Regions from separate parts of the Sinorhizobium garamanticum genome, predicted to be linked through region 2. Evidence: riboswitches for the same ligand, from Rfam matches in the RefSeq annotation. Region 2 holds a riboswitch; the other holds the start of a gene.
The links. A riboswitch is a leader RNA that binds a small molecule or an ion and turns the genes downstream of it on or off. The one in region 2 is predicted to bind S-adenosylmethionine.
Positions count from the first base shown of each region.

Region 1: linked by a shared signal. The riboswitch ahead of PZN02_RS03490 (O-succinylhomoserine sulfhydrylase) and the one ahead of metA (homoserine O-acetyltransferase MetA) in region 2 are both predicted to bind S-adenosylmethionine.

Region 1 covers NZ_CP120373.1:721,081-726,307, reverse strand. The annotation lists gene PZN02_RS03505 (Hsp33 family molecular chaperone) at 1-117, shown strand, start outside; gene apaG (Co2+/Mg2+ efflux protein ApaG) at 154-546, opposite strand; gene PZN02_RS03495 (CDP-alcohol phosphatidyltransferase family protein) at 657-1,271, shown strand; gene PZN02_RS03490 (O-succinylhomoserine sulfhydrylase) at 1,325-2,509, opposite strand; SAM riboswitch at 2,554-2,632, opposite strand; gene PZN02_RS03485 (2'-deoxycytidine 5'-triphosphate deaminase) at 2,707-3,804, shown strand; tRNA gene PZN02_RS03480 (tRNA-Gly) at 3,956-4,030, shown strand; gene PZN02_RS03475 (transporter substrate-binding domain-containing protein) at 4,188-5,039, shown strand; gene PZN02_RS03470 (sterol desaturase family protein) at 5,059-5,227, opposite strand, start outside.
Region 2 covers NZ_CP120373.1:1,501,171-1,506,397, forward strand. The annotation lists gene PZN02_RS07000 (RidA family protein) at 1-137, shown strand, start outside; gene PZN02_RS07005 (AAA family ATPase) at 278-1,144, shown strand; SAM riboswitch at 1,168-1,245, shown strand; gene metA (homoserine O-acetyltransferase MetA) at 1,307-2,233, shown strand; gene PZN02_RS07015 (vWA domain-containing protein) at 2,240-3,424, shown strand; gene PZN02_RS07020 (aldose epimerase family protein) at 3,689-4,705, shown strand; tRNA gene PZN02_RS07025 (tRNA-Gly) at 4,916-4,990, opposite strand.

The DNA.
Region 1 (5,227 bases), 780 kb from region 2:
GCCGGGCTCGACCGCGAGGATATAGAGAGCAGCATCGAGGACGGCGTGATCAAGGTGACGTGCGAGTTTTGCTCAACCACCTATCGTTTCGAGGCCAGCGAGGTGCGCTCCCAGTGAGGCGCCTCGACTGATACTCCTGCGGCGCCGCACCCCTCAGTTCAGGGTGCGGACCAGCCCGGGTGAATCAAGCGAGAAGGCGGGGATCGCCACATTGAAGGTCTCCCCGTCCTCGGCCTCCATGCTGTAGTGGCCGAACATAACGCCCGACGGTGTATCCAGCGGGCAACCGGAGGAATATTCGTAAGTGTCGCCGGGATTGAGCAAAGGCTGCTCGCCGATCACGCCGGGGCCACTCACTTCGTCCACCTGGCCGTTCTCGTCGGTAATGTGCCAGTAACGGGTCATCAGGCGAACCGTGATGTCGGAATGGTTCGATATCACAATGCGATAGCCCCAGACATAACGGCTGTCGTCTGGATCGGACTGTTCTTCCAGATAGTACGGCTCAACCGTGACCTCGATGTCGCGAGTCAGGGCACGATACATGTGCAACACCCTATGCCAAATCTATTCGGGTATTCTACTGCAATATGGTTTCGGCAAGAATAACAGCAAGATTGCATGAGTCCCATTCAAATTAGACGGAGCCGAGATCCATGCTCGACGGTGCGGTGCGCAGGCGGCTTGATCCGCTTCTTGACCGGCTGGGCGTCGCTCTGGTCAAGCGCGGCGTAAAGGCCGACACCATCACGATCTTCGGTCTCGGCCTCGGACTGGCGGCCGCCGGCCTCATCGCATACCGGTTCTATCTCGCCGGCGCCGTCATGATCCTGTTCAGCCGCCTGTGCGATGGCCTCGACGGCGCCGTGGCGCGCGCCAGTCGCGGCACGGATTTCGGCGGGTTTCTCGATATCGTCCTCGATTTTGCCTTCTATGGCGCAATCCCGCTCGGATTCATCATTGCGGATCCAGCCGCAAACGGTCTTGCCGGCGCGCTTCTGCTTTTCTCCTTTTACGTCAACGGATCGAGCTTTCTCGCCTATGCCATAATCGCTGAGAAGCGCGCCATGACGACCAGCGTGCGCGGCGCAAAGTCGCTTTATTTCACGACAGGACTCGCCGAAGCGACCGAGACGATCGTTGTTTTCCTGGCCTTCTGCCTGTTTCCCGGGTGGTTCCCGCCTGTCGCGGCGGTGTTTGCGGTCGTCTGCCTTTACACGGCCGTATCGCGGATCGTTCTTGCTCGCCTCAGCTTCCTCGATCCGCAATAAAAAACCGCCCGTGCATGCACGAGCGGCATTAACAAAACAGTGGCCCGCTGTCGTTAGGCCTTCACGTTTCTCAGCGCGCGGGCGAAATCCTCGATGAGATCCTCGCTGTCCTCGATGCCGGCGGAGAAGCGCACGGTGCCGGCGGAAATGCCGAGTTCGGCACGCGCTTCCTCCGTTAGGTTCTTGTGCGTTGTGGTCGCCGGATGGGTGATCAGGCTCTTGGAATCGCCGAGATTGTTGGAGATCCGGACGATTTCCAATGCGTTCTGAAGCGCGAAGGCCGCCTCCTTGCCGCCCTTCAGTTCGAACGCCACCAGCGTCGAACCGCCGCTCATCTGCTTCGCGATGATATCCGCCTGCGGATGGTCCTTGCGGCCGGGATAGATGACGCGGTCGACCTGCGGCTGCTCGGCCAGGAAGTCGGCGATGCGGCGGGCGCTGTCGGTCTGCTGCTTCACGCGCAGAGGAAGCGTCTCGATGCCCTTGAGCAATGTCCAGGCATTGAACGGCGACATGGCCGGGCCGGTATGGCGGAAATAGTCGTGCAGGTTTTCGTCGATCCATTCCTTGCTGGAAAGCACGACGCCGCCGAGGCAGCGGCCCTGGCCGTCAATGTGCTTGGTGGCGGAGTAGACGACGACATGGGCGCCGAGTTCCAGCGGCTTCTGGAAGAGGGGGGTTGCAAACACGTTGTCGACGACCAGCTTGGCGCCGATTTGCTCGGCGAGCTTCGCAACGCCGGCGATGTCGATCACTTCGAGCGTCGGGTTGGTGGGGCTCTCCAGGAAGAAGACCTTGGTGTTCGGGCGAACCGCCTTCTCCCAGTTTGCGAGATCGCGACCATCGACGAGCGTGCATTCGACACCGTATTTGGGCGCGAGGGTCTCCACGACCCAGCGGCAGGAACCAAAAAGTGCACGGGCGGCGACGATGTGGTCGCCGGCCTTCACCTGGCAAAGGATCGCCGAGGCAACGGCCGCCATGCCGGACGCGGTGGCGCGGGCGTCTTCTGCCCCTTCGAGCATGCACATGCGCTTTTCGAACATGTCGTTGGTCGGACTGCCGTAGCGCGCATAGATGAAGCCGTCGGTCTCGCCCTTGAAGCGGGCTTCCGCCGCTTCGGACGTTTCGTAGACGAAACCCTGTGTCAGAAAGATCGCTTCGGAGGTTTCGCCGTACTGAGAGCGGAGAGTTCCACCGTGGACGAGTTGGGTTGCCGGGCGCCAAGTCTTGCTCATGCGACAATCACTTTCACAACAAAAAAACCGGCCGCGAAAACGGGCCGGTTTGACACCCGGCCTTTTTAGCTACTTGTTTAACGTGGCTGCAAGCCGACCGGCCAAATCACCACGGGATAAAGCTCCAATACTGCCTGGGCGTGCTTGCGTCAATTCCCGGAGTTTGGTTTTGTCTGGCAACTGGAATGAGGAACGGTATGTCTCGCGAGACAGGGATTTTGGCCGACCGCGCAATTGCCGCGCTGTTTGCCTCGGGGCGCTTAAAAAGCGAGAGACCGCTGGATGAGGACCAGATCCAGCCGGCGAGCCTCGATCTGCGCCTCAGCGCCAAAGCGTTTCGCGTCCGGGCGAGCTTCATGCCCGGTCCGGCCCATCTCGTTGCCGACAAACTCGACCGCCTGAAGTTGCATGTCATCGATCTCACAGACGGCGCGGTGTTGGAAACCGGCTGCGTCTATATCGTCCCGCTGATGGAGAGCCTCGCCCTGCCGGAGAACATGTCGGCCTCGGCTAATCCGAAGAGCTCGACCGGCCGCCTCGATATCTTCACGCGCGTCATCACCGACAGGGCGCAGGAATTCGACAAGATCCCTGCCGGCTACAGCGGCCCGCTCTATCTGGAAATCAGCCCGCGCACGTTTCCGATCGTCGTCAGGCGCGGCTCCCGCCTGTCGCAAATCCGCTTCCGCATCGGGCATTCCGTGCTCTCCGAACAGGAGTTGCTGGCGCTGCACGAAAGCGATGTGCTTGTCGCAAGCGAGCGGCCCAACGTCACCGGCGGCGGCATTGCGCTGTCGATCGATTTGAAGGGCACCGGCCCGGACGGCCTGATCGGCTACCGCGGCAAGCACCACACCTCGGTGGTCGATGTCGACAAGAAGGCGGAGCACCCGGTCTTCGACTTCTGGGAGCCGCTTTACAGCCGTGGCCGCGATGATCTGATCCTCGATCCGGACGAGTTCTATATCCTCGTCTCGCGCGAGGCCGTCCATGTTCCACCGCTCTACGCCGCCGAAATGACGCCCTTCGATCCTCTGGTCGGCGAGTTCCGCGTTCACTATGCCGGCTTCTTCGATCCGGGTTTCGGGCACGCGTCGGCCGGCGGCAGCGGCAGCCGGGCGGTGCTGGAGGTCCGCAGCCACGAAGTGCCGTTCATCCTGGAGCACGGGCAGATCGTCGGCCGCCTCATCTACGAGCACATGATGGAGCGGCCGGACGGTCTCTACGGCCTCGACCTTGGCTCGAACTATCAGGCGCAAGGCCTTAAGCTTTCCAAGCATTTTCGTGCAGAGTGATCCTGCTGCATGTTTCCTTAAATCGGACCCGATCCCAGGAAAACATGCAGCAATTCATAGTGCTACAGCGACCTTTTGTGCGTCTAATAGAACGCACGACGCTGTAGGTGCTTGACAGATCGCGGCCGTTGAGGAAATTTCCGCTTCTGACGCGGGTGTAGTTCAGTGGTAGAACGCCAGCTTCCCAAGCTTGATGTCGTCGGTTCGATCCCGATCACCCGCTCCACTTTTTCTCATGTCTGCACGATATGGTGGGGACTCCGGGGTGGCGCTGTTCGTCTCGTCGAGCTTCCTGTAGCCAGTCGGGCAACATCTCGATAATCTTTGGAAAACCAAACCGAATCCGCGTGTTCTAAGGCCGCGGCTCCAAGTGTCGGATCATAATGACGCGTGCTCTGAGTCTACGAATTTGCGGAATCCTTGCGCTCTGCGCCTTCCTCATCGCCGAACCGGTGCTTGCGCAACCGCGGGATCTGCCCCTCCTTTTTGACGCCCGCGAACGTATCGCCCGACCGGACCTGACCGGACTTGCGCGGCTTCGTTTTCTGACGACCGTCGATTTCCCACCGTTCAATTTCATTGACCAATCGGGCAAGCTTTCCGGTTTCCATGTCGACCTCGCCCGCGAAATCTGCCGCGAGCTTGAGATCGAGGACAAATGCCAGATTCAGGCGGTGACCTACGCGGAACTCATCCCGGCGCTCGAACAAGGCCAGGGGGAGGCCGTCGCCGCGGGTATCGCGGTTCGCCCGGAGCTGCGCCAGCGTTTCGCCTTCTCCAGGGCCTTCATGCAGTTGCCGGCGCGTTTCGCGGTCAACACTAAGGCCGAAGATCTCGTGACAAGCACGGCCGCGCTTGAGGGCAAGCCCGTCGGCGTCGTGTCCGGCACGACGCACGAGGCTATGCTCAAGGCCTTCTTTCCGAAGGTCGAGCCCAAGGCCTTTCCAGACCGGGATGCAATGCTCTCCGCGTTGCGGCAGGGATCGGTTGCAGCCGTCTTCTCCGATGGCATGCAGCTCTCGTTCTGGGTTTCGGCGGGCGTCGCCGGAGGATGCTGCGCCTTGCTTGACGGCGCCTATTTCTCGCAACGCTTTCTCGGCGAAGGTTTGACGATCATGAACCGCAAGGCCGAGCCTGCGTTGACTCAGGCGATCGATCACGCATTGCTGGCGCTCTCGCGCAGCGGCAGGCTCGAGGAGATCTATCTGCGCTATTTCCCGAACGGTATCTATTGACGGACGCGGAGCCGAAACCCTAGCCACGCCGGAAAGGCAGCATCAACGACCAGACGAGCTTGGTCGGAGCGTCGCGCCCATAAGCCTTGAGGCCCGTTACGATCGCATCGTCGCCGCTTGCCGGCTGTGCGACATAGGTTGAGAACAGCCGATCCCAGATGGAAAGGTTGAAGCCGTAGTTCGAATCC
Region 2 (5,227 bases):
CCAGCTTTGCCGACCGGGTCTTTCCGATCTTCGGCGCGATGTTCGGCGACATCCGCCCGGCGGCGACAATGATCGTCTGCGATCTTATCCGCCCGGAAATGCTGATCGAGATCGAGGTTACGGCATTTCGCGGGTGACGCCTGTCCTCTCCAACTCAGCCTGCTGCATGTTTCCTTAAATCGTTGCCGATTTAAGGACGAAAACATGAAGCAAACCAAAGTGAGACCTTTGCGCGTCTGATAAGACGTGCGGCGCTGCAGAGATCGAAGAGAAGCCCATGCAGTTCGAAGGCACGGCCGACTATATCGCCGACAAGGACCTGATGATCGCCGTCAACGCGGCAATCCGGCTGGAGCGCCCGCTTCTCGTCAAGGGCGAGCCTGGCACCGGCAAGACCGAGCTTGCACGCCAGATCGCTGCCGCCCTCGGTCTGGAGCTCATCGAGTGGAACGTCAAGTCGACGACCAAGGCACAGCAGGGTCTTTACGAATATGACGCCGTCTCGCGGCTGCGCGACAGCCAGCTTGGCGATCAGCGCGTCAATGACGTGAAGAACTACATTCGCAAGGGCAAGCTCTGGCAGGCCTTCGAGGCGCCGCAGAAAACCGTGCTCCTGATCGACGAGATCGACAAGGCGGACATCGAGTTCCCGAACGACCTTCTGCAGGAACTCGACCGGATGGAGTTCCACGTCTACGAGACCGGCGAAACGATCCAAGCGCGGCACCGGCCGATCGTCATCATCACCTCCAACAACGAGAAGGAACTGCCGGACGCCTTTCTGCGCCGTTGCTTCTTCCATTATATCCGTTTCCCCGATGCCGAGACGCTCGCCCGCATCGTCGAAGTGCACTATCCGGGCATCCGCAGGACGCTGCTTTCGGCGGCGCTCACCGCCTTCTACGGCATCCGCGAGGTGCCGGGGCTGAAGAAAAAACCCTCGACCTCCGAGGCGCTCGACTGGATCAGGCTGCTGGTCGCCGACGAGATCGATCCGGCGGATCTCCGCGCCGACCCGAAATCGATGCTGCCGAAGCTGCACGGAGCGCTGTTGAAGAACGAGCAGGATGTGCATCTCTTCGAGCGCCTCGCCTTCATGGCGCGCCGCGACGGCCGAGACTCCGCGAAAAACGTTTTTCATTGACCGCGTGCCACGCAGCGCGCTATCAAACGATCCGTGGTGATTTGGCCGGCCGGCTTGCAGCCACGTTAAAGAAATCGCTAAAGGGCCGAGGAAAAATGGATTTCCAAGGACCGGTCGCGATCATCTCGCCGCCGGTTTTTTTGTATTGATCGAGTGGACCCCATGCCCATCAAGATTCCCGATACGCTGCCCGCCTTCGAAACCCTCGTCAATGAGGGCGTGCGGGTGATGACCGAGACCGTGGCGATCCGTCAGGACATCCGCCCGCTTCAGATCGGGCTACTGAACCTCATGCCGAACAAGATCAAGACCGAGCTCCAGATGGCGCGGCTGATCGGCGCAACGCCGCTGCAGGTCGAACTGACGCTGGTCCGCGTCAACGGCCACCGGCCGAAGAACACGTCCGAGGATCACCTGCTTGCCTTCTACGAGACCTGGGAGGAGGTGAAGGGCCGCAAGTTCGACGGCTTCATCATCACCGGCGCGCCGGTCGAGACGCTCGAATACGAGGACGTTACCTACTGGAAGGAACTGCAGCGCATCTTCGACTGGACGGCGACGAATGTGCATTCGACGATGAACGTCTGCTGGGGCGCGATGGCGGCGATCTACCATTTCCACGGCGTGCCGAAATATTCGCTCAAGGAAAAGGCCTTCGGCGTCTACCGTCACCAGAATCTAAAGCCGTCCTCTGTCTATCTGAACGGCTTTTCCGACGATTTTGCCGTTCCGGTTTCACGCTGGACGGAGGTGCGCCGCGCCGACATCGACCGGGTGCCGGGGCTCGAGATCCTGATGGAATCGAAGGAAATGGGCGTCTGCCTAGTGCACGAGAAGAAGGGCAACCGGCTCTACATGTTCAACCACGTGGAATATGATTCGACGTCGTTATCCGACGAGTATTTCCGCGACGTCGATGCCGGCGTGCCGATCAAGCTGCCGCACGACTATTTCCCGCACAATGACGCCGACCTGCCGCCGCAAAACCGCTGGCGCAGCCATGCGCATCTGTTCTTCGGCAACTGGATCAACGAAATATACCAGACGACACCCTATGAACTCGAAAAGATTGGCACGGGAGACCATTGAGCCTCGATGTTCATCCCCTTCTTCCTCGAATTGAAGGCTGCGAAGATCCCGGTGACGCTCCGGGAATTTCTGTCGCTGATCGAGGGAATGGAGACAGGGATCGCCACGTTCGACGTCGAGGCCTTCTATTTCCTCGCCCGTGCGGCGCTGGTGAAGGACGAGCGACACATCGACCGGTTCGACAGGGTGTTCCGGCATTGTTTTGCCGGGCTGGAAGCGGTTTCCCCATCGGAGGCTTTTGGTGAAGCAACCATTCCCGAGGAGTGGCTGAAAAAACTCGCCGAGAAATACCTAACCGAAGAGGAGAAGAAGCTCGTCGAGGCGCTTGGTGGCTTCGACAAGCTGATGGAAACGCTGCGTGAGCGGCTTGCCGAGCAGACGGGCCGCCACCAGGGCGGCTCGAAATGGATCGGCACGGCCGGCACCTCGCCCTTCGGCGCCTATGGCTACAATCCGGAAGGGGTGAGGATCGGCCAAGAGGGCTCGCGTCACCGGCGCGCGGTCAAGGTTTGGGACCGGCGCGAATTCAGAGACTATGACGACACGGTCGAGCTCGGGACACGCAACATCAAGGTGGCGCTGAAGCGGCTCAGGCGCTGGGTGCGTGAGGGTGCCGCCGAGGAGCTCGACCTATCCGGCACGATCCGCTCCACCGCCGAGCATGGCTATCTCGACGTCGTGACGCGGCCGGAGCGGCGCAACGCGGTCAAACTCTTGATGTTTTTCGACGTCGGCGGATCGATGGACGACCATATCCGTGTCGTGGAAGAACTCTTCTCGGCTGTGCGCAGCGAATTCCGGCACATGGATTATTTCTACTTCCACAATTGCGTCTATGAGGGCCTGTGGAAGGACAATTGCCGCCGGCGCGTCGATCTGACCTGCACGGCCGAACTCTTGCGCACCTTCGGCGGCGACTATCGCGCCATCTTCGTCGGCGATGCCTCGATGAGCCCTTATGAGATCAGCCATCCGGGCGGGTCGGTCGAACACTGGAACGACGAGGCCGGCGCACTCTGGCTCACGCGCATTACGGCGCATTTCCCGCGCTCGATCTGGCTCAATCCGGTTCCCGAGGAGAATTGGCGCCATACCCAGTCGATCGGCATGATTCGCGCACTCTTTGGCGGCCGGATGTTCCCGCTGACGCTCGCCGGCCTGCAAGCTGCGACGAAGGAATTGTCGCGTTGAATTCGCCCCAATGCATGTCGCCCAAACGTGAGTGGTTGCCCCTCACTCTTTCAGAGGCGGTGGTCGCCCCCTCCCCTAACCTTCTCCCGCAGGCGGGGAGAAGGTGCCGGCAGGCGGATGAAGGGCCCTCGGGCCCGCTGCAGACCACGGAGGAAAAGTATGACTTTCCGGTTGCCGCGCCACCGGAAATGCCGCAGGTTGTCGCCGATTCTGAAGCTTGACGTGGCACCGGCACTCCGATGGTGCCACGAGAGGGGAGACAAGATGAGCGCGGACATGGAAATCTTCGGTCGCCTGCCTTCCGGTGAACCGGTTCACCGCGTGACGCTCAGGGGCGGCGGGCTCACGGCGAAGGTGATCACCTGGGGGGCGGTCATCCAGGATCTGCGGCTCGAAGGGCATCAGCCGCCTTTGGTTCTGGGTTTCGAGGATTTCGACAGCTATCCTGCGCATTCGTCCTATTTCGGCGCCACCCCCGGCCGCAACGCCAACCGCATCGGCGGCGGACGCTTCACGCTCGACGGCAATGCTTATCAACTCGACCTCAACGAAAAGGGCGTGACCCATCTTCACGGCGGCAGCGACAATATCGCCAAGCGGAACTGGACGATCGTCGACCTGGCAGAGGATCGCGTGACGCTCAGGATCACCGATCCCGACGGACGGGCCGGCTATCCCGGCAATTGCACGGTCACCTGCACCTACACGCTGAAACTCGGCGGCGTGCTGAACGTCACTTACGAATCGGAAACCGACGCGCCGACGCTCGCCAATGTCTGCCAGCACAGCTACTTCAATCTCGATGGCAGCGATGACGTGTTCGGCCATGACATCATGATCGCCGCCGACCATTATCTGCCGACGGACGAGCGGCAGATCCCGACCGGTGAAATCCGTGCCGTTGCCGGCACCGCCTTCGATCTCAGGGAAATGACCTCGCTGCGGCGGCAGACGGAAGGCGAAAAGATCTTCTACGACCACAATTTCTGTCTCTCGCCGGAGCGGATGGACAAACACTCGGTGGCACTGGCGCGCAGCATCAATTCCGGGATTTCGCTGGAAGTGCTGACGACCGAGCCTGGCATCCAGCTTTATACCGGCTTCAAGCTCGATGTGCCGGTGCCGGGCTTGGAGGGTCGCCGCTACGCCCCCTTCGCCGGCTTCTGCCTCGAAACGCAAATCTGGCCCGATGCAATCAACCATGAAGGTTTCCCGAAGGGGGTGCTCAGGCCTGGCGAAACGCTGCGCCAGGAGACGGACTACGTGTTTATGAAGAGCTGAGGCGAGTGGCCGAATCGGTAAGAACTGCACCATCGGCCGACTGCTACTGCATGATTCCTTAGATCGGAATCGATTTAAGGACAAAATCATGCAGCAATTCAAAGTACTACAGTGACCTTTGCGCGTCCGATTGGACACGCGGCGCTGTAAAAGCAGCGTGGCCCAGCGATAGAGACCAAGAACAACAATGAAATGAAGAGGTTGAGAAACTGGAGCGGGTGAGGCGATTCGAACGCCCGACCCCAACCTTGGCAAGGTTGTGCTCTACCCCTGAGCTACACCCGCTCATCATCCGCGGTCCGGGGGTAGTCGGTGGACCGTGGTGCCGCCCCGTCTTGCGGCGACGGGCGCTATATGGCCTAAGCCTTTTTCAAATGCAACAGGGAAATGACGCGAATGCGAAGAATTTTTTTGGGGCCGTCCAAAAAGCTTGGAAATGCCGGTGTTTTCCACTGATGCATATCGGCCAGGGGTGTGCAGCGGCATGAGGACGTGTGAGCGGTTTCCGCCGGCATGCCGCTC